One region of the Paenibacillus sp. NPDC056579 genome, then DNA from elsewhere that is predicted to be linked to it. Evidence: riboswitches for the same ligand, from Rfam matches in the RefSeq annotation. Region 1 holds a riboswitch; each other region holds the start of a gene.

Region 1 (10,256 bases):
TGAGAAGGCCGATCACTCTAATCCTGGTTGTAACCATATCTTTACTGTGCTTGTTCGGAATGAACGCCATTGTGAAAACGGCCGCATCCCCTTATATCCTCAGTGTAGAAGACGCTCCTCAGGCCGATGCGATTCTGGTTCTCGGAGCCAGGGTATATGCCGACGGATCGGTATCCAAAATATTAAACGACCGGCTGGAGGTCGCTTTGGAGCTGAACCGCGCAAGCAAGTCGGACAAGTTCATCGTCAGCGGCGATCACGGCCAAATCGATTACGACGAGGTCAATACGATGCGCCGCTTCCTGCAGGAGCGGAACGTGGAGCCGCAGCATATTTTCATGGACCACGCCGGGTTCAGCACTTACGAGAGCATGTACCGGGCAAGGGATATTTTCCAGGCACAAAAGGTGCTTATCGTTACGCAGGAATACCACCTGCTGCGGGCCGTCTACACCGCCCGGCAGCTCGGGCTGGACGCATATGGCGTAGCGTCGGACAAGCAGCTGTACCAAGGCATGCCGCGTTACGAGCTCAGGGAGCTGCTGGCGCGGGCCAAAGATTTCATCTTCGTCCATTTGCTTAAGCCCGAGCCGACGTATTTGGGCGAGCCTATCCCGGTCAGCGGCGATGGCAGGGTGACGTTCGACCGCCTCGATCCTTAATACGGACTGCGATGTGTTATAGATCGTACATGAATGGGCGGTCTCATGAATATGTCATAAGAATTTGTGCTTATTCATCCTCTGCTTTTGGACGATGCTGTGCTTCCGCTATGAAGGCTTAGCCCGAAACTATTTGCATATTCATGGCGTATGGGAAGATCATAATCTTTACGCGATAACTTGCGAAGATTACGGCTCGTAAGCTCATGCTGTCTCAATAACCGATTGCGCGGCAGACCGTTCCGGGTTTACACTATATAGAAGCACGTTCTTACTAAAGATGGCATCTACTGTCATTGATTTCATCAGGGAGGGCTGCATATGCAAAAAATAGCTGTCCTGTCAGACATTCACGGTAACATACCAGCTCTTCAGGCCGTTCTTGATGATATACAGCTGCGCGGCATCCAGACGATCTATTGCCTGGGAGATTTGGTAGGCAAAGGCCCGCAGCCCGCAGAGTCGGTAGACCGGATTCGTGAAGCCTGCGAGGTGGTCGTGATGGGCAACTGGGATCATCTGATGGCAAAGCCGAACCTGGACGAAGACCTGCTGTGGCATCAGCGAAAATTAGGGGACGACCGGCAGCAATGGCTTGCATCGCTGCCCTTTTCCTACGATTTCACGATGAGCGGCAAGCGCATCCGGCTGTTCCACGCCTCTCCCGTCAGCGTCTACACCCGGGTTCAGCCGTGGGACTCGATGGAGAGCCGGCTGGCCATGTTCGATAACACGCAGCTTACGGGAAGTCCGGCCGACGGCGCTATACCGGATATGGTCGGTTACGGCGACATTCACAACGCTTATATGCAAAATTTGAAGGGCCGGACACTGTTCAATGTCGGCAGTGTGGGCAATCCGCTCGATATGCCGCTCGCTTCGTATGCCGTCCTCGAAGGGACGCTGGGCAGCGAGCACGCCGCCCCCTTCTCGATTCAGCAAATCCGGGTTCCGTACGACATCGAATACGCGATTAGGCTGGCGGAGCAAGAAGCTATGCCGCAGCTGGAGCCGTACAGCCGCGAGCTGCGAACCGCGCGATATCGCGGGCTGAAGGACTAGGCCTTCTTCGAAATTGCTTCGTTCAGCGGCTCTTTGGGGCAACACAAAAAGGCAGACCAAGGGTCTGCCTTTTTGCTGTCCTAGTATATGTTGCATATACTGAGGACTAGTATACATCGTTCGCGCGGACTTATTCAATGGAAGTCACATAATGTACACATTTTATCAAGCCAGCGCTTCCTTCAACGCCTCGCTTGAATTCTCCCACATTTCCGGGTTCGTTTCCATAAGCAGCTTCTTCAGCGCAGCCTTCTCCTGCGGTCCGATATTGTCCAGCATGATGCGGCGCTTCAAGGCCGAATCCATCCGGTTGACGTGGTCGGCGAGAATTTTCCAACCGCGTCTCGCTTCCGGATCGACCGTCATTTCGCAGGAAGTAACCCCTGCATAATACGCCCCGGTCTCGTTGCGGTCCGCCGCCACCCATACGATCCAGCAAGTACGGCCGTTCGGCGCATCCTCTTTGTTCGTAGTAAATTTGATCCCTTTCTCCACCTTGCTCTTCGCATGAAGAGCCCCCATATCCAAGTAAGCCTCTTCGCCGTCGATAATGACGCTCGACAGCTGGCTCAAATCGATGGAGCCTGCGCCGAAGCCGCGGTGCTCCACTTTGCCGCTCACGATATTAAGAGATAATTTCTTCGACTTTTCCGCCGGTTGATCTTTATTTATATCCATCTAGGGCACCTTCCATTTACTATATGATAAGCCTCCAGCGAGGGCTGCGCTTGCAGGCGCTGCTCGTTCGAATCCGAGCCTCCCTTGCAAAAGAACGGTCCTCCCACGTGAAGCCGTTATGTAACGATGCTTCTGCTTCGCCATGAAGGACGCATTTCTTCTATTGTAACTAAAATCGCCCTCTCATTTCCACTAAATCCGAAAAATTATTAAGCCATGCTCCAGCGGCTGAAAATTTCTTTTGGACACGACAGAAATAATCCTCGTCCACCAAACATATACATGCTGTAGATGCTTGTCAACGGGGTGAAAAATAGATGAAAAGTGTATTCGGCAACCGACTCGCGCAATGGTGTCTCATAGTTGTACTAGCCAGCGGAGCCACAATTACAAGCCAATCCTTGCTGGCCGACCGCCCAACGTCCAACGCCTCCCTCTCCCTGTCCGACTTCCAATGGGATGCCGAACTGTTCGGCTCGCTCACGCCAAGCCCTGTGGCCTATCCTTCGACGGCCGTCAAAGGAGAGCCCTATTTTCAATCCTACCAATACGATTTAGCCCAGGCAGACGGTTCTTCGTTAGGATTACAGCTGCAGCCCAAAGCCACTCCTGTAGGCGCTAGGGTCAATGAACCGTCGTCACCGCCGGCGCCTCCAAGCTTGCCCGCCAAACCGGTCGAGAAGCCTGCGCCGCAGCCACTCAGCTCCCGCATCGTGGAATATCATCTGAACGTGGAGCTGGACGCGGAAGGAAAGCTGCTGTCGGGAACGTCCTCATTGACCTGGAAAAACCCCGGCAGCCAGCCGGTTCAAGACCTCTACTTCCATCTGTACCCGAATGCGTTCAGCTCCGAGAAAACTACCTTCATGAAAGAATCCGGCGGCAAGCTGCGCGAGGACAAAAGCAAGGAAAACAGCTTCGGCAGCATGGATCTCAGCAGCATGAAGACGCTGGAGGGCGAAGAGCTGATTTCCAAGCTAGAGTATGTACAGCCCGACGACGGCAATAAGGACGACCGCTCCCTAGCCAAGATCACTCTTCCCAAAGCCGTCAATCCCGGAGAAAAAATAACGCTGAATTACGCCTATACCGTCAAGCTGCCTGCCGTATTCGCCCGGATGGGCTATGCGGATGATTTTATTATGGCCGGCCAATGGTTTCCGAAAATCGCGGTTTACGAGCCTGCAGGACGCCGCGGAAATACGGCGGAGGGCTGGAACCTGCACCAGTACCACGGCAACTCGGAGTTTTACGCCGACTTCGGCATTTACGACGTGCGCATTAAAGTCCCTAACAACTACACCGTGGCGGCAACCGGCTTTCCGACCAAGCCGCCCGTAGATGACGGCAAGACGAAATCATACGCATTTTATGCCGACGATGTGCATGATTTCGCCTGGGCGGCTTCCCCGAACTTCATTTACTATGAGGAGCCTTACGCCACACCGCAAATTCCGGGTGTGCGGATCAAGCTGTATCTCGATCCGAAGCACGAGGGCTTGAAAAATCGCTATATGGCCGCCGCCAAAAAAGCGCTCGCCCGCTATTCGCAATGGTACGGCACCTACCCGTACTCCACCTTGTCCATCGTCATCCCTCCGGAAAACGGCAACGGCGCCGGAGGAATGGAGTATCCTACGCTGATTACCGGCTGGGGAGCAGCCGAAGATCAGCCGGACCTGGAGCTCGAGAGAGTCATCGTGCACGAAATCGGCCATCAATTCTGGTACGGCATGGTGGCGAGCAACGAGTTCGAGGAGGCGTGGCTTGACGAGGGCTTTACCTCCTATGCCGAAGATAAGCTGATGGAGCTCGAATACGGGGTCAAGCCGAACCTGATGGTCGAATCGAGCTACATCACCGCGCCGGAGGCGCTGAAGCAAAATTCCTGGAGCTACGGAAGCCACGGCCAATACGCGGAGAACGTGTATACACGCGCCAAGCTCGTGCTGAAGTCCATCGAATCGCAAATCGGCAGAGATACGATGGACCGCGTTATGAAGACGTACTTCCAGCGCTGGAAGTTCAAGCACCCTACGACATCGGACTTTCAAAAGGTTCTGGAGGATACGACCAAGGCTAGCTGGAAGGAGTTCTTCGATCAATATATTTACGGGGGGCTCATGGTCGACTATGCCGTGACAGGCATTCAGATCAAGGAAGTTACGCACGAGGGACAGCCGATGTACGAGAATACCGTCCGCATTCAAAAATTCGGCGGAACGTACCATACGGTTCCGATCCGGTTCCATTTTGCCGACGGCTCGCAGATCGATAAGACGTGGGACGGCATCGATACGGACGTGCAGTTCAAGCTGAATCATACGGCGCCTCTCGACTATGCGGCCATCGATCCGCAGCATTCCATCGTGCTGGAGAACAAACGGATTAACAGCTTCATGAAATCGAATGTAGACACCCGATTATCGATCCGCTGGAATTTGGGCGTCGTCAAATTTATGGAGACCTTGTTCGGCTGGGTCGCTTGGTGAGGTGAGAAAGTAACGATGTGGAAAACGATAAAAACCGGCTATACTATCGCCTGGAATCAGCCTTTCGTAGTATGCACGCTGTTCATCTACAATCTGCTGTGGGGGCTTGCTCTATACGAATTGATCCGCTCCATCGTCTCGCCTCTGCTGCACCGCTACCCGCAAGAGCTGTCCCGTGAAGCCGTCCACCTGTTCTGGATCGAAGCGCAGTTTCAAATTATGAAAACCGATCTCATTCATTCCTACGCCTGGTGGGGGCTCTGCCTCCTCCTCGCCAGAATGCTGCTGACTCCGCTGCTGAACGCGGGCGTCTATTACTCACTGGAGCATACGGAGATGAATGCAGGCTACCGCTTCGTTCAAGGAATGAGAGAGCTCGCTCTGCCTTTCTTCGGATTGTATGTCTTGCAAATGCTGCTAACACTGTCTCCGCTGTATTGGCTGATTCCGAAAGCAATCGAGCTGTACCGAACGAACGCTACTTTGGCCGACGTGGCTAAAGACGTGATGATGTACCTCGCGGGCTACCTGGTATATGTGTTCTTGCTGCAGACGGTGTTCATGTATTTGCAGTTCGGCAGAACCGGCGGCAAATCGCACCTCTCCTCCCTGCTGCTTCTGGTCCGCAATGTCATTCCGGTCATTCTGACTGCCATCTTCATCTTGTTGGTCACCTTGATCATTTCAGCGCTCGTCATGACCTCCGCCATGATCTGGACCGGCTTCCTCGCTCTGCTCGGCTACCAGATGTATCGGCTGGTTCATATGTTTTGCAAAATGTGGGCGATTACCGCCCAGTACGCGCTGTGGAGCGCCCATAGCGACTAAAGAGCTCGCCCAGCAGGACGAAAAAACCGTTCTTCCTTTCGTGAAGAACGGTTTTTTGCGCTGTTCTCTTACCTGCGCAGGCGAAGACCGCAATGTTCAGGCTGTTCCTGCAGCCTCCTCCCGCTAATTCCAGTGCCGAAAGCACTAAATGCATTCGACAGCGATCATGCCCGGGTTTTCATACGTCGAAAACTTATCGAAACTCGTATCATTTTGTCGAAATCGCTCTAAAAACCGGTTATTCCCGCAGCCTGACATCTACACGGAAATCGCTTACAAATACTGGATTTTACGTTATCTCCAAATAAGTTTCAAAAATATACGCATTATTTGTGAACATTTTGTGACAACGGCAGGAAAATTGCGGAATTGATCGAATCCTAGTATTCGTATCAAAAAAAACAATACATACTGCCGAATTTCCACGCAAGGAAAACGGGGGATCCACAACCCGGGTGAATTGATCTCGCAACAGAGTGATCATAGGGAACCTTCAACCGAACCCTTAAGCTAACCTCGTAGGCACCGGAAGGGGACTATTTCCTTTGAAGAAGTTTGTAGGTTTTGCTTTATCTGTGGCACTGTTTTGCAGTTTTCAAGTAGGAAGCGCTTTTGCGGAAACGCCGCTAAGTCAAGCCGTGAATGAAGAGCTCGGAGCGCCGTACAAATGGGCGGGAACGACGAAAAAAGGCTTCGATTGCTCCGGCTACACTTCCTTCGTCTTCGCAAAATTCGATATCGACTTGCCTCATACGTCCAAAGGACAAGCAGGACTCGGTACAACAGTTGCCTTAGATGATCTTCGTCCAGGCGATCTGGTGTTCTACAACACAGATGGCAAAGGAATTTCTCATGTAGGTATTTATGTCGGTGACGGTAAGTTCTATCACTCCGCCACTAACAAAGGCGTTACGGTAACAAAGCTTAGCGACTCCTATTACACCAAGCGCTTTGTCACCGCAAAACGCATCCTGTCGGATGAGCAGTACCAGACTCTGATGACGGACATCTAGTAGAACGATTCAGAGGAAGTTTCTTTCTTATAGCTCTATAGCGTCTGCATCCGTTAGCGCCCCTAGCGCCGGACCAGCCTGTAGAGCTCTTTCTTTTTCTATATGCTTCTATACGATGTTTTTACCCCGAAGGTTGCAGCTTGAACCTTTTTTGCAGCAAGGAGCGCCGGGTTGCATCCCCCTATTGATACGCCGCAATGACTTGCAGACGGAAGGTCCGCCTGCATTCGCCCTTCCCCCTCTTTTTTTCAAAGCAGAGCTATCCGATTCGAGTTGTGGCAATAGGTATAAAGAATCATTTCAAAAATGTCGATATCATGCATATGATCATCATTTGATATACAGAGGAGAATGATTAGCTATGGCCTGGTATCGCAATCTTGCATTATCCCGCAAACTAAGCTTGACGTTCGGGCTCGTCCTGCTGCTGACTTTTGCCGGCCTGATCTTTATGAATTTGAATCAGCTGCGCAGCGTCAGCCTCGGCAAGGGAGAGCTTGAGGCTGAGGTGGCCGGCAAGCATTTCAGCCAGTCGTTCCGCGATCAGCTGGTCGGTCTGGAGTCCACCCTCTCTACCACATCCGATGCCTTGCTGAATGCCCGTGAAACGAAAAAGCTGTCGCGGGACGATGTGATCCAAATGCTGCAAAACCTGCTGGAGCACGAGCCCGATATTATGGGCCTCTATACGTTATGGGAACCGAACGCTTTTGATAATAACGACAAGCAGCATATCAATAAAACTCCGCACGACGACGCCACGGGCCGCTTTATCCCTTATGCAGTCAGAAGCGAAGGCAAAATCATCGTCGAAGCTCTCCACCATTACGAGGTCGAAGGCGCAGGCAATTATTATTTACTGGCCAAACGCTCCAAGAAGCTGACTCTGCTCGAACCTTACTCCTATAATGTGAATGGCAAAGCTGTGCTTATGACTTCCTTAATCCTGCCAGTCGTAGACAAGCAGGGCACCTTCCTCGGGATTGTCGGGGCCGACCTGTCACTGGCCGACCTGCAGAAAAAAGCCGAGAAGGAAAAGCCGCTGGGCGGCTATGTATCCATCGTGTCCGCGAAAGGCGTGTACGCCGCACAAGGCAATTTGCCCGAGCTGGTGTCGGCCCCGTATACCGACCGGCCTGAAAAGCAGGCGATCTGGGACGGCGTCAAAGCCGGCGTCTTCAAGCATTACTCGGCGAACACCTCGGGACAATCCGTCATACGCATTTTTGAACCTCTGCAGCTGCCGGGGAGCTCGGATGTATGGTATACGGAAACGGTAGTGCCGGAAGCGACGGTACTGCAAAGCTATAACGAGAGCATGATCGGTTCCATTACTATTGCCGTTGCAGCCATGCTGATTATTGGGGGACTGTTGACCCTCGTCATTCACCGTGTCATCGTACGGCGCGTAAAAGCGATGTCCGAGCTGCTGCTAAAGCTGTCCGAGGGCGATTTCCGCTCGTCCATGGAAGTGAACAGCAACGACGAATTCGGCACGATGGCCAAGCATTTCAACACCATGATCGCCAAATTGCGAGCGATGCTGCAGCTCGTCTCCGACCTTGCGATGTCGGTCGGAGCCACTTCGCAGCAGCTGACCGCCGGCGCCGAGCAGACCAGCCGGGCGGCGGAGACGATTGCGGATTCGGTGCAGCAGGTAGCGATCGGCGCGGAATCGCAGGAGACGCATGCTCTCGATTCCTCCAGAGCGATGACGGAGATGGCGGTCGGCATTCAGCGCATCGCCGAATCGGCGCAGGTTGTGACGGAATCGGCTCATGACGCCGGGAAGCTGACCGAAGCCGGCAACGCCCAGATTCAGGATGCCGTGCGGCAGATGACTGTCGTGCGGGCTACCGTCAGTCAGTCGCAAGAAGCCATTCGGCGGCTCGGACAGCGCTCCGAGGAGATCGGCAGCATTATCGGCTTGATATCCGGCATCAGCACTCAAACAAACCTGCTCGCCTTGAATGCAGCGATCGAAGCCTCGCGGGTCGGCGAGCACGGCAAAGGCTTTGCCGTTGTCGCAGGCGAGGTCCGTAAGCTGGCGGAGCAATCGCGTGCGGCCGCCGAGCAAATCGCCGGGCTGATCGACGAGATTCGCTCCGATACGGCCCAAGCCGTCGCAGCGATGGATCAAGGCACGGCGGAGGTCGAAAAAGGCGTCATTACCGTAACGGAAAGCGGCGCCCGCTTCGCTTCCATTATGGAGGAAATGATGCAGGTTAACGACCAGATCCAGGAAGTGTCTGCAGCGGCCGAGCAAATGTCGGCCAGTTCCCAGCAGGTGACGGCTACGGTGGAGCAGCTCGCGCTGATCGCGAAGGAAGCCTCGCTCAACTCGCAAGGCGTCGCCGCCGCCTCCGAGGAACAGCTCGCCTCGATGCAGGAAATATCGTCGTCGGCATCGGCGCTCAGCTCGATGGTGCAGGAGCTGCTCGACCAGCTCGCCCACTTCAAGGTGTAAACGAACGAACGCCCCTTCGTCCATGGACAAGGGGCGTTTCTTTTTATCGCAATAGAATGGATAAGGTTCCAGGTCAGCGGGCGCCAAGGAAGCCGGCGGTTGCTTTTTTTACACCGGAATGCTGTTGAAATCGGTAGTAGCGTACATGTCCTTGCGGTGCTTCAAATCGTGGTAGAACGCAGCCATAGCGGCATACAAGTACGGGCCTACCCAAATCAAAGCAATTCCTGCCGTCACCACGCACAGCAGCATCCAGCCGATAAAGCTCAAGTACAGCATGAACAGCCTTGTCTTATGCCCCTCCATCATTTCCTTGCTTTGACGAATCGCTTCCATGGCCCCAATCTCCGGATTATCGTTCATGATGAAGAACGCTTGGGAATATTTGAGCGTAGCGATCACGCCTGGAACAATAAGCAGCAGCGTCCACAGCATAATGAAGATGGACATGACCAAATATAGCAAAAACGTGCTCACAAAGTACGGAAACCCGCTGAACACATCCGCCAGTGCCGGTTTCCCTCCGCGAATGAGGGTAATGAAATACAAGTAAATGCCGAATAGCAGCGGGCCGCCGATAATAAGCTGCAGAAAAGGTCCTACGTTGGGGATCAGATTCACCACTAACAATACTACGTTAAAAATAATACAAGCCACTATTGCTTGTACCCAATTTCCTCTCAAGCTTTCTCTTGCCATTCTGCGAATATCCGCATTGGTTAACATATAACGCCTCTCCCTTTGTTAAAAAAATGTAAAACGATGTCAAATTTCATCAAACTTCCATTAATTTATCAGAAGGAAAATGTTGTTCCTATGGGTCTCCTGTCATTTTTTTCTAGGAAAATAGTCGTATATATCTTACGATACTCCTAAATTTTAGGTGAATATCCGGATAGATTCGTTATATACAAACAAAACCTTTCGCCGGAGGCCGCCTGATTCCCATAATGGAGGTGGGAGAACATGGCTCACGCTAATACGCGGCAGTCCATTCCCAATATGAACACAAAGGAGTGATGATGTTTTGGTCTTACAGCATCAACAATTCGAA
Region 2 (10,256 bases), on a different contig from region 1:
AAAGCGTCCTTCTCGCCGATGCCCAGCGTTCTGCGAAGCTCGATCGGAATAACGACACGTCCCAACTCGTCGACCTTTCTAACAATACCAGTAGATTTCATCATATATGATAAGTCCCCTCTCAATAAATTAATCGTCATGATTCGACATTCTTCTTAAGGTTTATGATACCAACCATTCCCAAAATAGTCAACTATCATTTTTGATTTTTACCCGTTAAAAATTGGAATGAAACCCTTCTTGTACAAAATTTAATTTATTAAACAAGTGAAAAACCTCAAAAAACAAAGGCTTTTAACTAAATGGGAATCGTAGTAATATGAATATATTGCATGTCCAAGAAATAATTTCAAGTCATATAATGTTCACATTTGGAAGTTGATTACGACAATATTCGACAAATCTACGGATTTTCCGTCTCATTTATTTTGTCGAATGCAACCAGGCTAAGGGGGAACCGACATGTCGAATCCATTGCGCGAAGAAAAAGTTTTCAAAGACCCTGTGCATAAATACATCTACGTGCAGGATCAGACCGTATGGGACTTGATTAATACCAAAGAATTTCAGCGCCTGCGCCGCATCCGGCAGCTGGGTACGTGCTTTTTGACCTTTCATGGAGCCGAGCACAGCCGGTTCTCCCATTCCTTGGGCGTCTACGAAGTCACCCGCAAAATCATCTCGCAGTTCGAACGCAACGGCTACGAGGATTGGCCGAGCGACGAGCGGCTGCTCAGCTTGTGTGCAGCGCTGCTGCATGACGTCGGGCACGGACCGTTTTCCCATTCCATCGAAAAAACGTTCGGCACGAACCACGAGGAATGGTCTTGCCGGATCGTTCTGGGAGACACGGAAGTGAACCGCGTGCTGAAGCAGGTATCCCCGTCATTTCCGCAGAAGGTGGCCGGTGTCATCGCCAAAACCTACAATCAGGAAATCGTCATCAGTCTCGTGTCCAGCCAACTGGATGCGGATCGGATGGATTACTTACTGCGCGATGCTTATTTCACCGGGGTCAATTACGGCACCTTCGACCTCGAGCGTATATTGCGGGTGATGCGTCCGTTCCAAGGGCACATTGTCGTCAAGGAAAGCGGCATGCACGCGGTGGAGGACTACTTGATGTCCCGTTACCAAATGTACTGGCAGGTCTACTTCCACCCGGTTACCCGCAGCGCCGAAGTGATTTTGCATAATATTTTTCAAAGAGCGAAACAGTTATATGAAGAAAACTACGCCTTCTCGTTTATGCTGCAGCCGCTGTTAAGCTTGTTCCGTCGTACGCTGACCGTAGAGGAGTACCTGCTGCTCGACGAAGCGTTCATGCAGACCGTGCTGATGCAATGGTCCGGCGAAGCCGATCCGATATTGTCCGACCTGTGCTCCCGTTTCTTAAACCGCAGGCTGTTCAAATATGTCACGCTGGAGCGGATTGATGTACAGCTGATCGAGCAGCTTCGTGATGCGATGACGGCTCTCGGAATCGATCCTGCGTTTTATCTCGAAATTGATTTCCCTTCGGATCTTTCGTATGATGTGTATCGTCCGGGCGAGCATGACGAAAAATTGCCGATTTTGCTGCTGGACCATAAAGAAGGGCTGACAGAAATTTCGCGCAAGTCGGAAATTGTCCGTTCAATCAGCGGCATCCACATGGGGAAATACCATCTTTATTTCCCGGAGGAGCTGCTCAGGGCTGACCTTAAGCCGGAGCACCGGAAGCTGCTTGGCGTAGAATAAAGCGCAGCAGCCTCATCCATACAGACTTCAATAAAGGAGACTTTGTTTACATATGCTGACCGATACGCACACACATTTAAACGCACCGCAATTCGATGAAGATCGACACGAGGTCATCCGGCGCGCGCAAGAGAACGGAATCAGTCGAATCGTCAATGTCGGATTTAACCGGGAAACGATCCCCACCTCGATCGCATTGGCAGAGCAATATGATTTCATTTATTCGACCGTGGGCTGGCATCCTCAAGACGCCAAGGATATGACGCCGGAGGACCTGAAGTGGATCGAGCAGCTATGCTCCCATCCCAAAGTCGTCGCTATCGGCGAGATCGGCCTGGATTACTACTGGGATACGTCATTCAAAGACGTGCAGGACCGCGTATTTCGCGAGCAGGTTCGGCTGGCCCGTAAATTGAACATGCCGATCGTTATCCATAACCGTGACGCGCATCAAGATATTATCCGTGTTCTCCGTGAGGAGAAGGCGTCGGAGGTCGGCGGCGTCATGCACTGCTTCTCGGGCAGCTGGGAGACGGCGAAGATGTGTCTCGATATGAACTTCTACATCTCGTTCGGCGGGCCGGTTACTTTCAAGAACGCCAAACAGCCGAAGGAAGTGCTTGAAAAGGTTCCTCTCGATCGGCTGTTGGTCGAAACCGATGCTCCATATTTGACTCCGCATCCTCATCGCGGCAAAAGAAATGAAACTGCGTATGTGAAATTAGTCGCAGAAACCGCTGCTCAAATCAAAGGGTTAACCTTGGAGGAGCTGGCTCACGCGACTACTAAAAATGCAGTTAGATTATTCGGTTTGGAGTAGAGGAATCCGGGGGTCAGGACAGCCCTTTTTTCGTCGAAATCGTGATAATTAAAGAAAATTGGTTAAAACAGTAAGTCAGTGCAAGAAAAATAAGGGTTTTCTTTTTGAAACTGCTAAAATTTGTTTGAATTGAACAAAAACGGACCTTTTTTGGCGAGTTTGTATACTTTACAACTTTATATCCGACAGCGTAAACTCAATATTAACTTAATACGATTACCAGATTTCCACTATCGCTGAGTTTCCGTAAGGGAAACGGGGGAACCGTAAGCTGACCTGTCTCGAATTTCAATAAGACTAAGGTCACAATTTCTGGGGTGAGTCTTGGTGAGGATGAACGGCTAACAATCCGATACCAAGTAGGGCGACTCTCAAGTCCGAATCCGTCAGCTAACCTCGTAAGCGTAAGAGAGAGGTAACGATTGTCGTGTGCTTTATTTCATTTTGATGAAATAACGAAAAGTCACGGGAAGAGTCCTCTTTCCGATGACTTTTTTTATGTTCTCCCGTTCATTGTGATACGAATCCGACAACATAACGACCGAATACCGGGGAGGTGCTGGCCGCACGCAGGAAGAAACGATATGGCCCGTAGGTTGCAGCCCTTAGTTGAATTAACGAAAGATTGCAAAACTTAAACCATAGTCGCGTCAGATGAAATCATGCGAAACACTCGACGGCGGGGCTTTGAAGGAGGACCGACAAGTGGGAGCTATTCAACACGAGCAAACCCATGTAAGACGATCATCCAGCATGTCCTTCGCATTGCGATGGAAGCATGAAAACTTGCGTTTGATATCGAAAGCAGCACTCATTTCATTCGCTTTGACTTTCATGTTTTTGATGATGTTATACGGTACGGCTACCAAGAAGGTATCCGTAGTTGTGAACGGACAGGAAACCGTTGTGTATACGAAGCAATGGGATCTGCAGCGTTTACTGGATGAGCAGAAGATTACTGTTGGAGAGCACGATAGGCTCTCGGCAGCGCTGGATTCGAAGGTGAAGAACGGTGACCGGATCACCATCGAGCATGCCAAGCCGCTTCAGCTTACGGCTGACGGCGAGCAGAAGACGCATTATACCGTTGCCACGACGGTAGGGGATGCTCTCAAAGATTTGAACGTCACGGTTGGGGAGCTGGATAAGGTAAATCCGTCGCTGGATGCCGAACTGCCTCCGAGCGGTGAGATTCAAATTGTCCGGGTCAAGAAAGAAATGGAAGAGGTTTCGGAAAAAGTAGCGTTTAGCGTAGTGAAGAAGAACGATCCGCAGCTGGTAAAGGGCAAAGAACAGATAGTGCAAGAAGGGCAAGAGGGCGTAGTCCTCAAAACTACGGAAAAGGTTTATGAAGATGGAGTCTTGGTCTCCGAGCAAGTGGTTGGTGAGAAGGTCCAAACGGAAAGCGTCAATAAAGTGGTCGCTATCGGGACGAAAAATCCGGTAGTCGTGTTGTCGGCGTCATCGCCGAATCTTCAAGAAGTAACCAAAGGCGGTGTGTCTTTTGGCGTGAAGCAGGTCATCAATAACGTGACCTTGACTGCATATACGGCAAGTGTAGCTTCTACGGGCAAAAGCGCGGAGCATCCGCAGTTCGGTATTACTTCATCGGGTACGAGAGTAACGGAAGGTCGAACAATTGCAGTGGATCCCAAAGTGGTTCCCCTGGGCTGGTGGGTTTATATCGATGGGCTTGGCTTCCGCAGAGCGGAGGATACGGGCAGCGCCGTGAAAGGCAACGTCATCGATGTGTATTTCGACAGCGGTTCTTATGCTAACAAATTTGGCATGAAGCGTGGGTATACGGTCTATGTCATTGGACCGAAGAAGCCGACGGCGGACTAAGGACCTGCAATTAGGGCAGACTCATAATATATAGGGTAACGGATGAGAAGAGGGATACCTCTTCTTTTTTCTGTGGTTGGCTTTCCAGAAAGAAGGTTGTAAGATGATAAAGGAAATTATTGTCGTTGAGGGCAAGGACGATACGACAGCCATTAAACGGGCGGTAGACGCCGAAACGATCGAGACCGGCGGGTCGGCGATCAATAAAGAGGTCATCAAAAGAATTCGCCTCGCGCAGCAGCGCCGGGGAGTGATCATATTAACCGATCCGGATCATGCGGGAGAGCGGATACGTAAAATCATTACGGCTCAGGTCAAAGGGTGCAAGCACGCTTTCATCACGCAGGAGGAAGCGACGAGCAAAGGCGATATCGGCGTCGAGAACGCGTCCGTGGACGTGATCCGCAAGGCGCTGGCAAACGTGCGCACCGATTATGAGGCGGAGGAGTCCGATATTACGTGGGAAGACCTTATCAACGCCGGGCTGATCGTTCATAATCAGGCGTCCGCGAGACGGATGGTAATGGGGAATCTGCTCGGGATCGGGTATTGTAACGGAAAGCAATTTTATAACCGCTGCCGGATGTTCCGCATTTCGCGGGAGGAATTCGCCGAGGCGTGGAAGCAACTTGAGGAAAAAGAGGGCTAGGAAACGATGGATACGATAAAACCAGGATTGACGGAGGATATTGCCTCCCCCAAAAAGACAAAAGAGCTTCTCCAGAGGCACGGCTTCACGCTGAAGAAAAGCTTGGGTCAAAATTTTCTGATTGACCCGAATATACTGCATAAGATCGTCTCTGCCGCGGGGCTTGACGCCGCCAAGGGGGCGCTGGAGATCGGCCCGGGCATCGGGGCTTTAACGCAGCAGCTGGCGAAGCTGGCCGGACGCGTCGTCGCCGTCGAGATCGATCAGCGGCTGCTGCCGCTGCTGGAGGAGACGCTCCATGCGTATCCCAACGCAAGCGTTGTCCATGGAGACGTGCTGAAGGTCGATCTGAAACAGCTGTTTCAGGATTACTTTGCAGGCGTGGATAAGGTTAGTGTCGTAGCGAACCTGCCGTATTACATCACGACGCCGATTATTATGAAGCTGCTCGAGGACAAGCTGCCGCTGGAGAATATCGTCGTTATGATCCAGAAGGAAGTGGCCGAGCGGATGTCGGCTAAGCCGGGCGGAAAAGATTATGGCAGCCTGAGCATCGCGGTGCAGTATTATTGCGAGCCGGAGATCGTGACGATCGTGCCTCACACCGTGTTCATTCCGCAGCCGAACGTCGATTCCGCTGTGATCAAGCTGAAGGTGCGGGAACAACCGGCCGTCGAGGTGCGCGACGAGGCGTTCTTCTTCGACGTCATCCAGTCCTCCTTCGTTCAGCGCAGGAAGACGATTTACAATAACCTGGCGTCGCGGTTTTTCACCAAGGAGACAAAGGGGCGGCTCGAGCCGATATTGCAGGAGGCGGGGATAGAGCCTTCGCGACGCGGAGAGACGCTCTCGATGGAGGAATATGCCAAGCTTAGCGAAGTGCTGGCTGAGGCTCTCGGACGCTCCTAGCAGGCCGTAGAGGCCTGTCACGGGCAATGGATGGACGGAACCCGGCGAGGCCAAGCTCCGGAGGCAAAAAAAGGCTCCCTGAATCACCAAATGCCTATTGACGCCATAGGATACACGAGGAGGCGATTTGGCCATGAAACAGGGAGACCTGGTCACTCGTAAGTCTTATGGTGGTGACATCATATTTAAAATTCAGGATATCATCCAGCAACAAGCGATATTGCGCGGGGTTGACTACCGGCTGCTGGCCGATGCTCCGATTTTCGATCTGGTCAACGCGCCGATGGATCCATATCAATATACGGTCGGCATTGAGCCCAAGTGGATGGAGAACATGCGCCGGGCCAGAACCAATCCATCGGCAGGGGAGACCTATTCGGGCTTTGGCGACACCCCGGGGGCTTTAGGCGAGAAGAAGATACCGGTCTATTTTGAAATGCCCGGGAAGGTGCTTCATTTGGACGGCGACCCGATGTATTTGCGCAAATGCATGAATTTATATGGGGAGCTTAGGGTTCCGGCGGAAGGCTTCTATGTCTCGGAGTCCCGGATGGCCGAGGCGTTATATAGGCTGCTGCCCCAAGTAAAGCCGGATATCGTGGTTATCACGGGGCATGACGGTATATTGAAAACGCGCAGAAACGGAGACATCGGGCAACTAAGCAGCTACAAGAATTCCCATCACTTCGTGAGTGCGGTCAAAGTGGCGCGGCAGTACGAAAAAAATAAAGATACGCTAACGGTAGTCGCAGGGGCTTGTCAGTCTCATTTTGAAGCGCTTATGCAGGCAGGGGCAAACTATGCCAGCTCTCCGGCCCGTGTGCTCATTCATGCGCTTGATCCTTTGTGCGTTGCGGTGAAGGTCGCTTATACGCCGATCCGCGATACCGTCAATATAGTGGATGTGATCGGCTTGACCCATAGCGGATTGGAAGGCTTGGGTGGAGTGGAATCGCGCGGCAGCTTTCGCAGAGGAGTTCCCATTATTCAAAATAATATACCGCTTCAAGCACCCTAGGGTGCTTTTTGTTTTAAATTTTGACAATTTGGTGAACGAAAAAGGAGGGGAATATCGTAAAAACTCGGGATTTCGGGGAAAAATGGCGTTGACAACCGGTTTGTATCGCTGATATAATATTTGTTCTTATTTGACATACTACCTCTATTGGGTTATAATTTACAAGGAAAGAGGTGGTAGTGGTCAATGGCAAAAAATTCGCTATTGGATATCAAACGCAGTTTGGAACCTCATGTCGGACAGAAAATCATGTTGAGAGCAAACGGCGGTCGCCGCAAGACGATCGAACGATCCGGTGTATTGGAGGAAACCTACCCTTCCGTTTTTATCGTGAAGCTGGATCAGGAGCAGAACGCTTTCAAACGAGTCTCATACAGCTACGCAGATATACTGACAGAGTCCGTTGAAGTAACGGTATGCAATGATGACGGACAAGTTCGTATAACCATACAGCAATAGAGTTGCCAAGACGGTGCATCCTTTGGGGATGCGCCGTTTTTTGTTTCCGTAAGCATTGGCATTAAGCAGCAGTGTGCATGGGGAAAAAGCGACCGGGGCATACTACGCGTAACTACCGTAAAGGAGGATCCGCCAATGTCGCGTAGAAATCGTCGGGGCATGATGTCTGAGCAGTTTAAGTACGAGCTTGCGAAGGACCTTGGTTTTTATGAAACGGTACAGCGTGAGGGCTGGGGAGGTATACGAACCAAGGATGCGGGCAATATGGTAAAGAGAGCGATTCAAATTGCCGAGCAGACTATTTCGCAGCAGCCTCCGCAACAACCTCCGCAGCAGCCGCCGAGGTATAGATAACGTCCATTCGGGAGCTAGAGCACGCAGAGCGCTGCTTTAGCTTTTTTTTGTTTCCTTTTTGGTATAGTATTAAGGGATAGAATAGAGCTGTAAAGAAGGTGTCCTATGAAAGTTTTCGAAAAAGCGCCGGCTAAAATCAATTTGTCGCTGGACGTTCTGCATAAACGGGAGGATGGCTACCACGAAGTCGAAATGGTGATGACCATGGTGGACCTGGCGGACCGGATTGAAATGCAGGAGCTGCCCCGCGATACGATCATCATCTCCAGCCAGGCCGGATACATACCTTTGGATGAGAAAAACTTGGCTTTCCAGGCGGCTAAGCTGATCAAAGACCGCTACGATGTCAAGCAAGGAGTTTACATACATTTGGATAAAAAAATTCCGGTAGCCGCCGGGCTTGCCGGAGGCAGCAGCGATGCTGCGGCGACGCTGCGCGGGTTGAACAGGCTGTGGAAGCTGAACATCCCTACGGATGAGCTGCAGCGTCTTGGTGCGGAGCTTGGTTCCGATGTGCCCTTTTGCGTCACTGGCGGGACGGCGGTGGCGACAGGACGCGGCGAGAAGCTCGAGGCTATCGAATCCCCGCCGCAATGTTGGGTCGTATTGGCCAAGCCTCCCATCAACGTGTCCACATCGGAAATCTACGGCAAGCTGCGGGCGAACGCGATCAAGCATCATCCTTCTACCGCCCGGGTGATTGATGCGATCCGGCAAAAACGGTTTGACCTGCTTTGCGACAACCTCGGCAATGTGCTGGAGGAGGTTACGCTGGATTTATATCCGGAGGTACGCCAGCTCAAGGACTGTATGATCCGGCTGGGCGCAGACGGAGTACTGATGTCCGGAAGCGGGCCTACGGTATTCGGGCTGGTATCCAAGGAAGCGAAAGTGCCCCGTATTTACAACGGATTGCGCGGCTTCTGCAAAGATGTATATGCCGTTCGGCTTTTGACATGATCGGTTTGTGTTAGCTTCATGTTAGAATAATTTTCATGAATGATCTTGAATAAATACGGATAAAAATGATATATTCACTATATATTATTCGGATTTTTCTGCCCATGGCACGATTGCCGTGTGGGCTGCCGGACCGGCTGCGGATCTAACCGCAGTGCAGCTAGCTTGACAGCTGCTTGTACACGCAGCCAATGCATTTTTTTATCAATGAAGGGGGTTCTCCGCATGAAAAAGTTAAAACGAAGCGCAAGGTTGGTTGAAATGACCCAATACTTGCTTTTTCGCCCCCATACACTTATTCCTTTAACCACATTCGCAGACCGATACAATTCGGCCAAGTCTTCGATCAGCGAGGATTTGGCTATCATTAAAGAAGTGTTCGAGGAAGAAGGGCTGGGCGAATTACAGACACTGGCCGGAGCAGCCGGAGGAGTCAAATTTATACCGAAAGTCACCAAGGCGGCTTCTTTGCAATTTATCGAGAGCATCTGCCGTCAGCTGGAGCAGCCTGAGCGTATTTTGCCGGGAGGCTATATGTATATGTCCGACATCATGGGGCAGCCTTTTATTTTGAATGAAGTGGGCAAAATGTTCGCGACCGCTTTTGCGGGAAAAGATATCGACGTCGTGATGACGGTGGAGACGAAAGGGATTCCTCTCGCTTATGCAACGGCTACGTTCCTGAATCTTCCGGTCGTTATCGTGCGCCGCGACAACAAAGTAACCGAAGGCTCGGCGGTCAGCATAAACTACGTGTCCGGCTCGAACAAACGAATCCAGACGATGTCCTTGTCCCGCAGAGCGTTGAAGGAAGAGTCGAGAGTTCTGATCATCGATGACTTCATGCGGGTGGGCGGAACGGTCCACGGCATGATGGATTTGCTGAAGGAGTTTAACGCTACGGTCAAAGGTGTAGGCGTTTTCGTGGAGTCCGGAGAGGTGGAAGAGCATCTCATAGACGATTATATCTCTTTGGCGAAGCTGTCGGCGGTAGATCCGAAGACGAAGCAAATTACGGTAGAACCGGGAAATTACTTTACAGACGGAGAGTGAATGATCGATGAAATTGACCACTATCGCAACCAGTCAGGCACCAGCAGCTATCGGACCGTATTCCCAGGCCGTACAATTCGGCAACGTGCTGTTCACGTCGGGCCAAATCCCTCTTGGATTGGACGGACAAGTTGTCGGCGGAGGCATCGAGGAGCAGACGCATCAAGTGTTCCGCAATCTGGAAGCGGTGCTGTCGGAAGCGGGAGCAAAGTTCAGTGACGTCATCAAGGCAACCGTATTCATCAAGGACATGAATCAGTTCGCACAGGTGAATGAAATTTACGCTTCGTACTTTGGTGATCATAAACCGGCCCGTTCGACGGTCGAAGTAGCCCGTCTTCCCAAGGATGTGCTTGTCGAAATCGAACTGATCGCGGCGACCGGTGTCGAAAAATAATAAATTAATCAAATATTTATAAAATTATACATTTTTGATTAAAAGAAAGAAG
Region 3 (10,256 bases), on a different contig from region 1:
CACTCTAAGCAGCTGAATGCGCTGCTTCTCCGGACTCGGCTTTTGCGCAAGGAGCTGCGATTCGAAGTTAAGGACGTATCTCCTAGTCGTCTGCAAGTAGTGCAAATACTGCTCCAGGCAGTCAAGCCGCACTTCCTTGGCCACATACTGGAAATACACCATTTTAAAATGAACCAGCCTCTCCGTATCTGCGTTGTAATCAAGCGGCTGCTCCATCAGCCGTTGAAACCGCTCGCGCCCGGTTTCCGTCAGCGCATAAACCTTACGAAGTCTCCCTCCTTCCGATTCCTCCTCATGGCGAAGATGGATCAGACCGCTCTCCACCAGCCTCGACAGCAGCGGGTACAAGGTTCCCGAGCTGATGTGCCGGCCGGGTCCGGCGGCGTTCTTCAATATCTCCTGCAGCATGTAGCCGTGCTTCTCGCCAGTCATCAATTCGCCCAGCACAAACAATTCGTACATCATGAGCCTCCAACAATTATGTCGTATCGATATATCTAATCGATATAAAAAATTATATGTCGATCCGACATAAGTGTCAACGGCAAAGCTGCTATCGGGGAAAAGAAATTTTCCTATGGATGAGAAAACCTATGCGCGGTCTTTCAAAGAGGAGCGGCCTAAAGTTTTGCTTTAGCTAAACTCGCGTCATATGCATGGTAGGATTTATCGCCAATACAATTTGCATCCGATTACTTCGGAAGTTGATAAATTCTGGCGCGGTGAGAAAACCATTTATCGACGCCTTCCATGATAGCGACCGCGTTCATCGGTATCGAGTTAAAGAAAAACCCGGCCAATGGCCGGGAAATGCCGTTGAGAAACCTGGTTTTCTGAAAATGCTGAAGCGGGAAGGTAGGGTACCTCCTGTACGAGTGTTAGCGACCGCTTTGTTTTCAGAACACTTCCGCTAAAATAGCGGTAAATAAAGTATTTTCCGAAAACAATGACAGCTGGAGGGCACCCTACCGGGTTGCCCCTGCGCTGCGCAATTTTCGATAGTATGGGTTCTTGGCAAGCTCTATTGGACTAGTGTCCGGGAAGAAATCCGAGGAAACTGTCATGGAGGCAGGCACGTCCCCGCCTATCGATGCGCTGTGGGCAGGCTATCGGACAGGAAATCCGTTATTTCCTGAAAAGCTGCTGCTTTTGGAGTACGATCGGACAGTGAATCCGTTATTTGGATATTTCCCCACCAAACAAGGTGTATTTTGGCAAAATAAAGGATCTGTTGTCCGATCACCCTGATAATAGAGCCATTTTTGATAAAATAACGGACTCTAGGTCCGCAACAACTCAACAGAGGACAATCCTCAACAGCTGAGCTTACTAACGAAATGGGGTTAGCAAAACGAAAACCCATGAAGCTGGAATGTAGTGACAGTGGTATCGCGATGAGATACTTCCTCCGGAGCATGGTTCATTTGTCGCTTTCCAACCGTACTTTCAAAAAACCATAGATCGTTATCGCTGCTCCTCACGAAGATATCGACCTCCCCGCTATACATTTTCGAGCAAAATGGGTTTATCAATAGCAAAAACCCGGCCAACGGCCGGGTCTTCGTTTAAACCCGCACATCACGCGCGGGGTAAAAAAGCCGCGCAAAACCGGAACCGGTTTGTACGCGACCTTAAAATGGTATTTCGTTAAGCCTGCTGCCCGCGGTTAAACTGCTCAATGAGCTGCTCTATGACCAGATCCGGGGACCGGTCCTTGAACCAGGCTTGCCCGAACATTTGAATGACCTTAATGGCCGGGAAATCACCCCAGAAGCCGACGAACTCGTCGTCCAGGCGGATTTTGTTACTGATGTGGCGGTTCATGTCCTCGAAGCAGCCTTCAAGAACGATCTTTGCTTTCGGGTGGCTCAGCCAGTCGCCCAATAAACTGAACTTATGGAAGGATACCTCTTCCCTTCCGAAATCGCAATGCAGCCGCTCACGAATGCGAATGTCTCTCGACGAGCTGCCGACGGCGATTTGGAAATAGCCGCTTTCCGCAACCCATTTGTTATATTTGGTGTTGTAATAGGAGAAATCCCTCTCCTCCAGCAGGAAGCCTACTTACCGCTTCTCTCCCGGTTGAAGCCCGAGCTTGGCGAACGCCTTCAGCTCCTTCTCCGGACGCACCCACTTGCACTCTTCATCGTGCACATACAGCTGCACCACTTCTTGCCCGTACATGCTTCCCGTATTTTCGATGCTGCATGTAACCTTCACCTGTCCGTCAGGCTGCTGTACCGCCTTAGGCGTCAAATCGGGCATTCCCGGAATAAAATTAAGCGTAATGAGTGAGCCGATAAAAATCATCGGCAGCGCGACCATAATCGCTTCTTGAATGGAGTCCACCCATAGCTCTAGAGTTGCCTGCATGAAGAAAGCTATACAGCAAAAAACACCCCTTGGGTGCAAGAGGTGTTTCGATCGCACGGCTATGTGGTAATAACCTCACAAAGCGGAGCTTTGGCTTCGAAGTCATCATATACTTTGCGTGGAGCCCGAATATAAAAAAAACAGGCCGCCGCAGCAGCCTGCTTGTATGCATTATATGCTTTTAGCACCAATGTACCTGGAGCTCCAGTAAGAGCTGTAGATGGAATCGATGCGGACGCCATGGGACGAAGTAGCGGAGATAAACTGTCCGTTGCCCAGATAAATTCCGATGTGCGCAGGACCTGATTTATCAAAGTAAACGAGATCCCCCGGCTGCGGAACCGCAACAGCTGTGCCCGCGGTGTAGAAGATTTCCGTAGAAGTTCGCGGAAGATCGATTCCCCGCGTTTGCGCGAACACGAATCTTACGAATCCCGAGCAGTCGAACCCTCCCGGTGTTTCGCCTCCCCAGACATATCGGGTGCCCAGATAGCCTTTGGCGAAATCCAGCATGGCGTTCGTTTTGGGCTTGTACCAAGCCGGCGCATGATATTTGCCGTCATCGCCCACGATGGCGAGTTGATTGTCCTGGTCCCATTGGACAAGGTTGCCCAGCGTTTCCGAGACGAACCGAAGCGGAATATAGACGCTGCCCTGCGCCATGCCGATCATGGAACTTGTATTCACTTTCTTCCCGTCGAGAACGACGAAGGAATCTCCCGTCTTTAGCGATAGCGTCTTATCGCCTTTTTTCATCGACACTTTAACTTCTTTTCCGTCCATGGCCCAATCCACCTGATAGCCAAGGTTCTCCATCAAAGGGCGAAACGGGACTTGCAGCTGCGAGCTGGCATCGACGACAGGCTTTGCTTCGGGAAAATCGACCAGCTTGTCGTTGACCTGAATCTTCACGCTGTCCTGCGGAGCCGCATCGGCATGTACGGCAGAAAATAGCGCGCACGAAAGAAATGCGCATGAGAAAACAAACGCTTTACCAATCCATTTCAAAACCAATGTCCTCCTATGAGCCTCCGAGGTTAGTTGACGGGTTAGGGAAGAGGTTTCCCCTACTTGCTTAGGCACTGGGCCAAGCAACTATTCACCCCAAATAAAGAAGTCCCCCGTACGAGCACTTGTGCTGCGTCGATTCGGCATTTTTTTTGAACGCTGCTCTGTTACACTTCTACATGGTTCGTTGCCCCATTCTCTGTTGTGAGGGTAAGAGAGCGCTTTATTGCATTTATTTTCCGAAAAGCAACGATAAAATCCCCGCTGCGATCAAGGGGCCGACAGGAACCCCCTTCAAGAAAGCCACACCGAGAATCGTCCCGAGCAAAATCCCGGTGACAACCGTCGGCTGATTCGTCATCAGTATGGCGCCGCGGCCGCCCAAATATGCCACCAGCACGCCTACTGCAACCGCAATGAGGGATTTCCAGTGAAAAAACGTTTCATACAGCGTTTGCACCGAAATTTTGCCGCTGGCCAGCGGGGCCATGATCCCTATCGTCAGCACGGCGATGCCAATAGTCAACCCGTATTTTTCGATCCATGGGAACGCCTGATGCAAATTCATGACACGCAGCAGCAGTAAGAACACGACCGCAACCGTAATGGAATTATTGCTGCTTAAAATCCCGAGGGCCGCAAAAATTAAAAGCACGACGGAAGGCATATCAATCTGAGACATAACATCTCCTTAGGGTACGGGAATCGACAATCTTTCTCATCATACACGATTCGGACGCGAAAATACAGAGGCACATAGGACTAAGTCACCCACTTACTTGGAGGTAACTTAATTCCTCTCTGTTGCCTATCTCACCTATTATTGCGTACTGTTAAAAACAGACAAGGAGCGTTATGATGGGGTTGTCAGTAACCGCATTTTTCTAAAATAAGGAGGTATTTGTAATGGAGTACACTTATTTGGGACGTTCCGGATTAAAGGTGAGCAGGCTTTGTCTCGGAACTATGAATTTCGGTGTCGATACGGAAGAAGCGGAAGCGTTCCGGATCATGGACGCTGCGGTGGATGCAGGAGTGCAATTTTTTGATACGGCCAATGTATACGGCGGCGTAGGTTCAAGAGGCAGAACCGAGGAAATCATCGGACGCTGGTTCGCCCAAGGCGGCGGACGCCGGGAGAAGGTTGTATTGGCTACCAAAGTATATGGAGACATGGAAGATCCGAACGATGGACCTAACGCAGGCCGAGGTCTCTCTGCCTATAAAATTCGCCGCCATCTCGAAGCATCGCTTAAGCGGCTGCAAACCGATCATATCGAGCTGTACCAAATGCACCACGTCGACCGGAATGTCGCCTGGGAAGAGCTGTGGGAAGCGTTCCTGGTACATATTCATCAAGGCAAAATCGGCTATGTCGGCGCAAGCAACTTCGCGGGACGGGACTTGGTCAAGGCCCAATACGAGGCCAAAAACCGCCACTTCCTGGGACTTGTGTCGGAGCAGCACAAGTACAGCCTGCTGTGCAGACTGCCCGAGCTTGAGGTGCTGCCGGCAGCCGAGGAATTCGGCATCGGCGTCATTGCATGGAGCCCGCTGGACGGCGGATTGCTCGGAGGCAACGCGCTGAATCCGGCGGCCGGCTCACGCAGCGCCCGCAATCAGTCTCGCGCAGAAGCCCGCCGCGGGCAGCTGGAATCGTTTAGCAAGCTGTGCAGGGAGCTTGGCGAAAGCGAGGCCAACGTAGCCCTGGCTTGGACGCTGGTTCATCCTGCGATGACCGCGCCGATCATCGGACCGCGTACGCTGGAGCAATTCCAGGACACGCTCCGCGTCGTGGACATTCAGCTGAGCGAAGATGTGCTGAAGCGTCTGTACGAGATTTTCCCGGGTCCCGGAGGCGATGCGCCAAGAGCGTACGCCTGGTAATGGCTTAATACGGATCCCTACACCGGACAATTCTAAGGAGGAACAGCATGAGCAAGCAACGCATCATCATTACGGGCGGCAGCGGCAAAGCCGGACGGTGGATTGTTAAGCATTTCATAGATCACGGCTATGAAGTGATTAATCTGGATGTGAAAGCTCCTGAAGAGCCGCTCTGCCAGACGATCATCACCGATTTAAACGATTTGGGACAGGTACACAACGCATTGGCCCCCTTCTCTTCAAGAAACCACAAGGAGGCGGCAGGGATTGTGCATTTCGCCGCCATCCCTCAGGCCTATACGCATCCGAACGAGGTGTGCTTCCGCAACAATGTGATGAGCACCTACAACATATTGGAGGCAGCCGCCAATTTGCAGATCGGCAAAGTCGTACTCGCCTCCAGCGAATCGTCTTACGGCATCTGCTTTGCCAGCGAGTTTTTCGAGCCAAGCTATTTGCCTGTGGACGAAACGCATCCGCAGCTGCCGGAGGATAGTTACGGCCTATCCAAGGTCGTCAACGAGGTGACCGCGGAGGCGTTCCATCGCCGCACCGGGATGCAGGTCGTCAGCTTCCGTCTCGGCAACATCTTGGTGCCGGAAACGTACGCCGGCGTCAAGGCAAGCTTCGATCAGCCCGAAAGCCGTAAGCGCATCCTATGGTCTTACATCGACGCAAGGGATGTCGCCTCCGCCTGCCGTCTTGCTATCGAGAAGGACGGCCTCGGTGCGCAGCCGCTTATTCTCGCTGCCGACGACAGCTCATCGAGCCTCCCTACGCAGGAGCTGGTGAATACTTACCTCCCCGGCGTGAAGGACATCCGCCTCCCGTTGGAAGGCAGACGATCCCTGCTGTCCAACGTCAAGGTCAAAGAGCTGCTTGGATGGGAGCAGCAGTATAAGATTATGGAGCAGTAGATCGGAATTTTATAAACTATAGTGATAAAAAGACTTCAGAACGCTTGCCGAAACAAGCGGACTGAAGTCTTTGTTTTTCACGCCGGAAAGTCGACGTAAATGATGTATTGTTCCACAGCGGTTCCGGCAATACGGGCCAAAAAATCAAAACCCTCAGGCTTCAACGCCGATCAATTTGGATATCTTTTACAGATCCGTTTTATTGCTTCGCCTCAAAGGGCTTACTTCTGATTTGAGCCCGGTACTGCCCCGGCGTTTGTCCCGTCCATTTCTTAAAAGCGCTCTGAAATGCGCTCGGCTCTGAAAAATGCAGCGCATAAGCGATGTCGCCTATCGAATAGTCCAGCTTCTTCAAATAGCTTATGGCCAGCTCCTTGCGTACACGGACGGACAGATCATTGTAAGAGGTGTTTTCCAGCTTTAATTTGCTTTGCAGCGTTCTGGCGCTTGTGCGAAACGATACGGCCGTCTGCTGCAGCGTCGGGAAGAAGGAGGGAATACAAGTTTTCATCCACTGAATTACTTGCCCGGAGAACAGATGGGCTTGCATCAGTTCATCTCTCGTTTCCTGCGCGATGGTCTCGAACACTCTCAGAAGCTTCGAATCGGAATACATCACCGGATAGTTCAGAACGTCCTTGCTCATATACAGCACATTCTCCTCCTCGCTAAATCGGGGAACCGTGCCGAACACGGCCATATAAGGATTCGTATCTGCAGGCGCATCATGTGCAAACTGAATGTCCTGCAGCGGAATACGCCGATTGCTCAGCTTGCCCATCAGCTGATATAGCGAGCTTGCCATATCCTCCACGCAATGACGGGACATTCGTCCCGGCTGCTCAACATACATCCGGATAAGAGCCGTATCTCCCCGTACTTTCCAATCCAGATTGAATCCGCTGCACAAAATGACGTTATACCGCTGGTAAGCAGCCAGCGCGTCGGCAATGGTCTGAGAATGCATCATCACATAGCCGAGAATTCCCATATCCGCGAACTCCGTGATCTGTCCCTGGTGCAGACCGAAATGATCGTCCTGTGTGAAGGTTGCCGCAGCGATCATCAGCCGTTCCAGCTCTTCTGCGGCAATACGTTCCTCCACATCCTGCAATAGAGCGGCATCGAACGACGCATAGCTGCAAAATGGCTCCGTATCGTATCCTTTGTGAACGATGGTTTTCATAATGGGATATACCATCGAAATGGCTACTACGTGACTTTCCAAGCTTTGCTCCTCCTTTTGCGCGAATGAGCAAGATAGCTGCGCTTTTGATCATTCAATTATTTCGGAAATCGTCCTAAACTGATTATAGTCTTACACCAATATATCATACCGGAAAAAATGAAGGATAGAGATCCTTTCATACCGTTTCTGAGGAGGTCTACCAATGAAATCGAAAATTGTTGTGATTAACGGGCATCCCGATCCGCAGAGCTTCTGCTCGGCTTTGGCCGATGCTTACAAGGAGGGGGCCTTGAGCCGCAATGCCCAGGTTCGAACCATTGATTTGAGCAAAATCAGCTTCGATCCGAACTTAAAGCACGGTTACCGGCAAAGAACGGAGCTGGAGGACGATTTGCTGGAGGCTCAGGAGCTCATCCGCTGGGCGGAGCATATTGTCATTGTCTATCCGACATGGTGGGGTACGATGCCCGCCGTTCTGAAGGGGTTTTTCGATCGTGTTTTTTTACCGGGCTTCGCCTACAAATACCGGGAGCATTCCCCGCTATGGGATAAGCTGTTGACCGGCAAAACCGCGCACATGATCGTTACGATGGACACTCCGTCGTGGTATAACCGTTGGATATACCGGCATGCGGGACATAACGTGATGAAGCGCAATATATTGCAGTTTTGCGGAATCAATCCTGTGCGCATTACCGAAATTAGCCAGGTTAAGCCGTCAACGGCGGAGCGGCGCACCCAGTGGCTTAGTAAAGTGACAAAGCTCGGGGCAAAGCTGGCCTAGGTTTCACAGACATATGATGCCTTTCACATGAGCGCAGCCGATGCTTCTTCTGGCAGCAGCGTCGCTGCAAAAAGCAAACAGCCTGCAGTTTATTCTGCAGGCCGGCTGTCGCTGTATAGCTGTGATCCGTTATTTTATAAAGAAGCTCAGCATTTTTGCAATTTCAGCGCGGGTTACCTTGGCCTTAGGATCGAAGACGCCTCCTTCTTTCCCTTCAACAAGCCCGAGCACTTGTGCTTTGTTCACATACGGCATAGCCCATTCGGAGATGTCCAAGCTATCGCTGAACGGTTTGGCGCTAGCGGCTGCAGACATCGGCTTCCTCTGCTCTGTCATGCGGACCAGGATCGCCACCGCTTCCTCGCGGGTAAGCGAATCTTCCGGACGGAAGCGGCCGTTATCTCCGTTCACCAGCCCCAGTTCCGCCGCTTTCGCAACGAAGCTTGCGTAGTATTGTCCGGCACCTACGTCGCCAAACCCGCCGTTGCCGGTAATTGCCGGCTTCCGGAAATCCAATGCCCGAACCGCGAGCGTTGCGAACTCGGCTCTGGACACGGAGCGGTCCGGAGCGTAATGCGCATCATCCACGCCATCCGTAATATGCTTGGCGGCCATTTTTTTCACGAAGCTCGCCGCCCAATGTCCTTTCATATCGGCAAAAGCTTTCTCGTATTCCAGCACAGCGAACGTGGAGAAATGCTCGGTGCGGAATGTTACCTTGCTGCCGGAGAATTCGCCGCCGATATATTCGGCTTGGCTGCCATTGATATAGTATACTCCGGCATAGTCTGGATGCAAGGCTTTAGCCTGCTCCGCCGATAAGGTTAGCTCTACGGTGATCGGCTCCTGGAACTGGCTCAGCCCTGTCGACGATGCGCCGTTCGATGCAATCAGCTCCAAGGAAACGATGATCCCTGTCGATTTCAACTCATTATTGTTGGACGCGGAACCGGTTAGCAGCTTCCCAGCTTCCCCGGCTGCATCCGTATTGATTACAAAGCGAACCTGCGATTGGCCATCCAAGCCGCTTACCGCTCGCGGAGGAATATTTATCGTCGCCTCAGGCGTTACGATCTTCAAGGCTGATCCATTGCTGAACGCTTGCTTCAACCCTTCGGCATCGAGCTCAAGACGAAGTTCTTTCTTGCTGCCATCCATCGGGGCAACTCGAATTTCGATCGTATTCCCGTTGGCTCCCGCGTTCCCAGTCAAGCTCTCCTTGCTGACGGTAAACGTTCCATCCGCTTTTGGAGTTGCGGTAATCGGGGCGTTGCCTTGCTGATTTCCACTGCCGCCGCCCCCGTTACCGGAGCTTCCGGAATGGCTTCCTGACTGCTGCGTATCATCATCGTCGCTGCTTCCGCTATCGTCACCCGGTGTCGTAACGCCACCGTTGCCGTCGCCCGGTGTTGTGCCACCACCGTTGCCGTCACCTGGCGTTGTGCCACCGCCGTTGCCATCGCCCGGTGTTGTGCCGCCACCGTTGCCGTCACCTGGCGTTGTGCCGGTTGTAAACTTCCACACATCGGATACGCTGCGGCCGCCGAACGCGTCCTCCGCAGACGCATACCATTGATACAGAGTATTGCTTAACAGATTGCTCCAGGTTACCGTTGCTTGAGATCCGCTTGCAACGCGATCCTGTTGACCGATCTTCTGATCCGTATATACTTTTACATCCACATAATCCGTCGCTACGCGCTTCAGCTTCGGCTGCAGGTTGAAATCCAGAGTGAACTCGTCTTTATTAGGAAATTCCGCCGGATCGTAAAAGTTGTAATCATCCAAATGCGGCGAATAGGTTTTGATGTGCAGCTTGTTGTTATCGACATCAAACTGCATCAGACGAATGTAGCCTTGACCGCCTTCCGGCGCGCCCTGGTAGTCGGCCAGCATCTGGAATACTTTGCGGTCCTTGATGCCGTCGCCGTCGTCATCCAGCTCGTCGGTAAGGAGCTCGGAGTCGTGATAATGCCCGGAGAGAACCGCCACGACATTTTTATTCGGAATGACGACATTCTCATAGATCTTATCGGCAATCGGACTGCGATTCCCCGATACGAGCAAATACTCATGGAAATTCAGGATCGCCATCCGG

The links. A riboswitch is a leader RNA that binds a small molecule or an ion and turns the genes downstream of it on or off. The one in region 1 is predicted to bind cyclic di-AMP.
Region 2: linked by a shared signal. The riboswitch ahead of ACFQ88_RS38120 (resuscitation-promoting factor) and the one ahead of ACFQ88_RS28115 (C40 family peptidase) in region 1 are both predicted to bind cyclic di-AMP.
Region 3: linked by a shared signal. The riboswitch ahead of ACFQ88_RS09390 (C40 family peptidase) and the one ahead of ACFQ88_RS28115 (C40 family peptidase) in region 1 are both predicted to bind cyclic di-AMP.

The regions. Positions count from the first base shown of each region.
Region 1 covers NZ_JBHTVD010000008.1:294,867-305,122, reverse strand. The annotation lists gene ACFQ88_RS28145 (SanA/YdcF family protein) at 1-662, shown strand, start outside; partial or broken gene ACFQ88_RS28140 (GNAT family N-acetyltransferase) at 766-864, shown strand; gene ACFQ88_RS28135 (metallophosphoesterase family protein) at 984-1,724, shown strand; gene ACFQ88_RS28130 (YwhD family protein) at 1,890-2,402, opposite strand; gene ACFQ88_RS28125 (M1 family metallopeptidase) at 2,720-4,894, shown strand; gene ACFQ88_RS28120 (hypothetical protein) at 4,910-5,722, shown strand; cyclic di-AMP (ydaO/yuaA leader) riboswitch at 6,125-6,262, shown strand; gene ACFQ88_RS28115 (C40 family peptidase) at 6,268-6,735, shown strand; gene ACFQ88_RS28110 (methyl-accepting chemotaxis protein) at 7,097-9,202, shown strand; gene ACFQ88_RS28105 (DUF975 family protein) at 9,311-9,928, opposite strand.
Region 2 covers NZ_JBHTVD010000020.1:40,867-51,122, reverse strand. The annotation lists gene ACFQ88_RS38135 (AbrB/MazE/SpoVT family DNA-binding domain-containing protein) at 1-104, opposite strand, end outside; gene ACFQ88_RS38130 (HD domain-containing protein) at 463-1,740, shown strand; gene ACFQ88_RS38125 (TatD family hydrolase) at 1,793-2,560, shown strand; cyclic di-AMP (ydaO/yuaA leader) riboswitch at 2,785-2,980, shown strand; gene ACFQ88_RS38120 (resuscitation-promoting factor) at 3,266-4,405, shown strand; gene rnmV (ribonuclease M5) at 4,509-5,054, shown strand; gene rsmA (16S rRNA (adenine(1518)-N(6)/adenine(1519)-N(6))-dimethyltransferase RsmA) at 5,061-5,963, shown strand; gene yabG (sporulation peptidase YabG) at 6,097-6,981, shown strand; gene veg (biofilm formation stimulator Veg) at 7,168-7,440, shown strand; gene ACFQ88_RS38095 (small, acid-soluble spore protein, alpha/beta type) at 7,576-7,794, shown strand; gene ispE (4-(cytidine 5'-diphospho)-2-C-methyl-D-erythritol kinase) at 7,900-8,754, shown strand; gene purR (pur operon repressor) at 8,980-9,807, shown strand; gene ACFQ88_RS38080 (RidA family protein) at 9,815-10,204, shown strand.
Region 3 covers NZ_JBHTVD010000002.1:421,688-431,943, reverse strand. The annotation lists gene ACFQ88_RS09405 (PadR family transcriptional regulator) at 1-462, opposite strand, end outside; gene ACFQ88_RS09400 (hypothetical protein) at 1,648-1,884, opposite strand; partial or broken gene ACFQ88_RS09395 (fibronectin type III-like domain-contianing protein) at 1,972-2,265, opposite strand; gene ACFQ88_RS09390 (C40 family peptidase) at 2,545-3,381, opposite strand; cyclic di-AMP (ydaO/yuaA leader) riboswitch at 3,385-3,537, opposite strand; gene ACFQ88_RS09385 (DUF441 domain-containing protein) at 3,614-4,063, opposite strand; gene ACFQ88_RS09380 (aldo/keto reductase) at 4,288-5,268, shown strand; gene ACFQ88_RS09375 (NAD-dependent epimerase/dehydratase family protein) at 5,316-6,185, shown strand; gene ACFQ88_RS09370 (AraC family transcriptional regulator) at 6,385-7,413, opposite strand; gene ACFQ88_RS09365 (NAD(P)H-dependent oxidoreductase) at 7,577-8,158, shown strand; gene ACFQ88_RS09360 (S-layer homology domain-containing protein) at 8,288-10,256, opposite strand, start outside.